2 regions of the Defluviimonas sp. D31 genome follow, and region 1 is predicted to be linked to the other one. Evidence: riboswitches for the same ligand, from Rfam matches in the RefSeq annotation. Region 1 holds a riboswitch; the other holds the start of a gene.

Region 1 (2,394 bases):
CTGGGCCTGCCCGCCGATGACCCGGCGGCGGCCGGGCCGGGCGACGCGGACACGCAGCCCGCCGCCGCACCGGCCGAGGACCGCGTGGTCAATGCCAGCCGCTCGGCGATCTACGCCCTTCTGCTCGCAGGTCTGGAACGGGCGACCGGCCCCGGCGGGATCATCCTCTTCAACCTTTGCTTGCTCTGGCTTGCGGTGTGGATCGCCGCCCGGCAGATCCGCCGCGCGGGCCCGGCCGCGCCGCCAGCCTCGGGCATGACGGCGATCGCGCTCGCCGCGGGCTGCCTCGGATCGGCGCCGTTCTACGTCGCGTTCCTGATGCCGGACATCTTCGCGCCGGTCCTGATCCTCATGCTCGCGGTGCTGTGCGCCTTCTGGGCGAGGATGGGGCGGGCCGACCGGCTGGCGGCGATCGCGCTGTCCCTCGCGGCGATCCTCGTCCATCCGTCGCACCTCTTGATGGCGGCGGTGATCCTGCCGGTCGGCCTCATGCTGGCGCCCGCGGCGGCGGGCCGCCGGTGGTGGACCGCGCTCGGCCTGATCGGGCTTCTGGTCGGCACCGGCGTCGCCGAGCGGATGCTCTTCGGCTATGCCGTCGAGCGTTTCGAGAAGAAGACCGCCCACTACCTGCCCTTCGTCACCGCGCGGCTCATCGGCGACGGCCCCGGACGCCTCTATCTCGCCGAACATTGCCCTGACCCGGAACTGGCGACCTGCGCGCTTTTCGACGTGCTGGCGGCGGGCGAGGATCCGCAGCGGTTCTATGCCCCGAACATCATCTTCGCCCGGAGTCCGGAACTCGGCTCGCTGAGGCGCCTGCCGCTCGACGCGCAGCAGGCGATTTCGCGCGAGCAGTTGCGGTTCCTCGCGGATGTCGCGAGGAGCGATCCCGCGGGCCTCGCCTGGGCGCTGATGCGCAATGTGGCGACCCAGATCGGCTATTTCCGGGTCGACATGACCATCCCCTCCGAGGCGCTTCTGGCCATGCCCGATCCCGACGGGCCCTCCTCGGCCTTGCGCGCGGGGCGCATGACCGGGGCCGATCGCCACTGGCTCGCGCCCCTCGCCTGGCTCCACGGCGCGGTCTACCTGCTGTCCGCCGCCGGCCTTGCCGGGCTGTGCCTCGGCCGCCGCCTGCCGGCCGATCTCCGCGCGATGGCGGTCATGGTTCTCATCGGCATCGCCGTGAACGCCCTGGTCTGCGGCGGCGTGTCCGAACCGGCGCACCGATACGGCGCGCGGGTCTTGTTCCTGCTGCCGCTGACCCTTGCCCTGCTCCTCTGCGTGCGTCCGGCCGCGGCCCGCGACAGCGGAACCCGGCGCCGCAGCGGGATCGGGCGCTCGGACCCGCACGACGGCGCTTGACGCCCGCTCGCTGCCGCGCATAACGTGCCGCTACGTCAGGGGAGTCCCGCCAAGGGGACTGAGAGGCTGACAGCATGGGCGACCATGCGGTGACGCGACCCTTTGAACCTGACCCAGTTGATGCTGGCTTAGGAAGACCGAAGGGTGCCATCCGGCCTCTTTGGGCCGTGTGGCCCGCCAACGGGGCCGAAGCGGTCCCTTTCTGCCTCATGTGTTGCTTGGGTCTCATCGAGTGCACTTGAGGAGACGCCATGACCACGCCCACCACCGCGCCCCGGATCACCACCGGCGCCCTGCCCGCTTCCTGCAAGATCCATGTTCCCGGCCAGATCCACGACATCCGCGTGCCGATGCGCCGGATCGCGGTCGGCGGCGGCGAGGCGCCGCTGACGGTCTACGACAGCTCGGGCCCCTACACGGACCCGGCCGCCGCGACCGACATCGCGACGGGCCTGCCCGTCGTCCGCAACTGGCTCACGCCCCGCGACGACCTCGAAACCTACGCGGGCCGCGAAGTCACCGCCGCCGACAACGGCTTTGCCGAGGGCGCGCGGCTGGTGCCGGCCTTCCCTTCCCGCCGCCAGCCGCTCCGCGGCAAGGACGGCCGCGCGGTCACGCAGATGGCGAGCGCCCGCGCCGGCGTGATCACCCCCGAGATGGAATTCGTCGCGATCCGCGAGAACCTCGGCCGAATGGAGGCCTGGCACGCCGCGCGCGACGGCGAGGACTACGGCGCGTCGATCCCCGACCTCGTGACCCCCGACTTCGTCCGCCGCGAGATCGCCGCCGGCCGCGCGATCATCCCCGCGAACGTCAACCACCCCGAATTGGAGCCGATGATCATCGGCCGCAACTTCCTCGTGAAGATCAACGCCAATATCGGCAACTCCGCCGTCACCTCCTCGATGGAGGAGGAGGTCGACAAGATGGTCTGGGCGATCCGCTGGGGCGCGGACACGGTGATGGACCTCTCGACGGGCCGCAACATCCACAACATCCGCGACTGGATCCTGCGCAACGCCCCGGTGC
Region 2 (2,394 bases), on a different contig from region 1:
GGCGCGAAGGTCACGACGCCCCGATCGGACCCCGCGCGCCGCCGGTCTGCGCCCGGTCCAGAAGCAGGTGGTCGAGGATCACGCAGGCCATCATCGCCTCGCCTACCGGCACCGCGCGGATGCCGACGCAGGGGTCGTGGCGGCCCTTGGTGACGATCTCGCTCTCCTCGCCGGAAATGGAGATGGTCTTGCGCGGCGTCAGGATCGACGAGGTCGGCTTCACCGCGAAGCGCACCACCACGTCCTGCCCGGTCGAGATGCCGCCGAGGATGCCGCCGGCGTGGTTCGTGGAATAGGCCGGTCGGCCGTCATTGCCCATGAAGATCTCGTCGGCATTCTCGACCCCGGTCAGCTCCGCCGCCGCCATGCCGGCGCCGATCTCGACACCCTTCACCGCGTTGATCGACATCATCGCGGCGGCGAGATCGGTGTCGAGCTTTCCGTAGACCGGCGCGCCGAGTCCCGCCGGCACGCCCGAGGCCACGACCTCGACGACCGCACCGACAGAATTGCCGGACTTCCGAAGCTCGTCGAGATGCTCGGCCCAGATCGCCGCCGACGCGGCATCGGGGCACCAGAACGGGTTGTTCTCCACCTCCGCCATGTCGAAGCGGTCGCGGTCGGCCTTCAGCCGCCCCATCTGCACCATGTAGCCCGTGATCCGGACCTCGGGCGCGAGCAGCTTCAGCACCTCGCGCGCGACGCCGCCGGCCGCCACCCGCGCCGCCGTCTCGCGCGCCGAGGAACGGCCGCCGCCGCGCGGATCACGGATCCCGTATTTCTGCCAGTAGGTGATGTCGGCGTGACCGGGGCGGAACCGCTGCGCGATCTCGCCGTAATCCTTCGAGCGCTGGTCGGTGTTCTCGATCATCAGCTGCACGGGCGTCCCGGTGGTCCGCCCCTCGAAGACGCCGGAGAGAATGCGCACCGCATCCGGCTCGCGCCGCTGGGTCGTGTACTTCGACTGCCCCGGTTTCCGCCGGTCGAGCCAGTGCTGCAGCATCGCCTCGTCGACCGCCACGCCCGGCGGGCAGCCGTCGACCGTCGCGCCGAGCGCCGGCCCGTGGCTCTCGCCCCAGGTGGTGACGCGGAAGAGGTGTCCGAACGTGTTGAGGCTCATGGGCGGGCTCCTTTGCCTTCGCGGCATAGCGAAGCCCGCGCCGCCGCTCAAGCATTCTCGGCCCCGCCCCCCTTCATCTTGCCCGAAATATCCCGGCGTGAGCCCCGGACCAGGTCCGGGGCGAGGGGCAGCGCCCCTCCCTCGCGTTTCCGCTTGCGCCACGCCCTGCCGGCGCTATGGTGCGCCCCACCTCGGGGTGCCCTCGATCCAGGGCTGAGATGCGGCAACGCGAACCCGTAGAACCTGAACCGGTTAAGACCGGCGGAGGGAAGGTCCGGCCCCGCGCCACCACCATCTCCGCCCGCCTGACCATTGGAGGATGAGAGATGAGACATTCCCTGATGATCGCGGGTCTCCTGTGCGCCACCACCGCCGCCGCGCAGGACAAGCCCGTGCTGACCGTCTACACCTATGACAGCTTCGTCTCCGAATGGGGGCCGGGGCCGCAGGTCGAGGCCGCCTTCGAGGCCGAATGCGGCTGCGATCTCAACTTCGTCGCGTCCGGCGACGGCGCGGCGCTGCTTGCGCGCGTGCTCCTCGAAGGCGACAGCACCGAGGCAGATATCGTGCTCGGGCTCGACACCAACCTGACCGCGAAGGCCGCCGACAGCGGGCTTTTCGCCGACCACCCGGCGCTCGACGTGAGCTGGAGCCTGCCCATCGACTGGGCCGACCCCATCTTCGTGCCCTATGACTGGGGTCAGTTCGCCTTCGTCTACGACAGAACGAAAACCGAGACTGTCCCGGCCGATTTCGAGGCGCTCGCCGCCTCCGACCTGACAATCGTGATCGAGGATCCGCGCTCCTCCACCCCCGGCCTCGGGCTTCTCTACTGGGTCAAGCAGGCCTATGGCGAGCGCGCGCCCGAGATCTGGGCGGGGCTCGCCGACAATATCGTCACGGTGACGCCGGGCTGGTCCGAGGCCTATGGGCTCTTCCTCGAGGGCGAGGCCGACATGGTGCTCTCCTACACCACCTCGCCCGCCTATCACCTGATCGCCGAGAGCGACGACACCAAGGCGGCGGCCCCCTTCACCGAGGGCCATTACCTGCAGGTCGAGGTCGCCGCGAAGCTCGCCGGCACCGACCAGGGCGCGCTGGCCGACCGCTTCCTCGCCTTCATGACCTCAGACGCGTTCCAGTCGCTCATACCGGAAACCAACTGGATGTACCCGGCCGTCACCCCGGCGGCCGGCCTGCCCAAGGGTTTCGAGACCCTGATCCGGCCGGAAAAGAGCCTGCTCTATTCCGCCACCGAGGCCGCCGCGATCCGC

What was found. A riboswitch is a leader RNA that binds a small molecule or an ion and turns the genes downstream of it on or off. The one in region 1 is predicted to bind thiamine pyrophosphate.
Region 2: it holds a riboswitch for thiamine pyrophosphate, as region 1 does, so the genes downstream of both, thiB (thiamine ABC transporter substrate binding subunit) here and thiC (phosphomethylpyrimidine synthase ThiC) in region 1, are expected to answer to the same signal.

What each region holds. Positions count from the first base shown of each region.
Region 1 is NZ_JAWQFN010000005.1:217,499-219,892, forward strand. It holds gene R5H32_RS11605 (hypothetical protein) at 1-1,365, shown strand, start outside; TPP riboswitch at 1,393-1,517, shown strand; gene thiC (phosphomethylpyrimidine synthase ThiC) at 1,617-2,394, shown strand, end outside.
Region 2 is NZ_JAWQFN010000003.1:15,533-17,926, reverse strand. It holds gene R5H32_RS06535 (HD domain-containing protein) at 1-14, opposite strand, end outside; gene aroC (chorismate synthase) at 11-1,120, opposite strand; TPP riboswitch at 1,303-1,407, shown strand; gene thiB (thiamine ABC transporter substrate binding subunit) at 1,447-2,394, shown strand, end outside.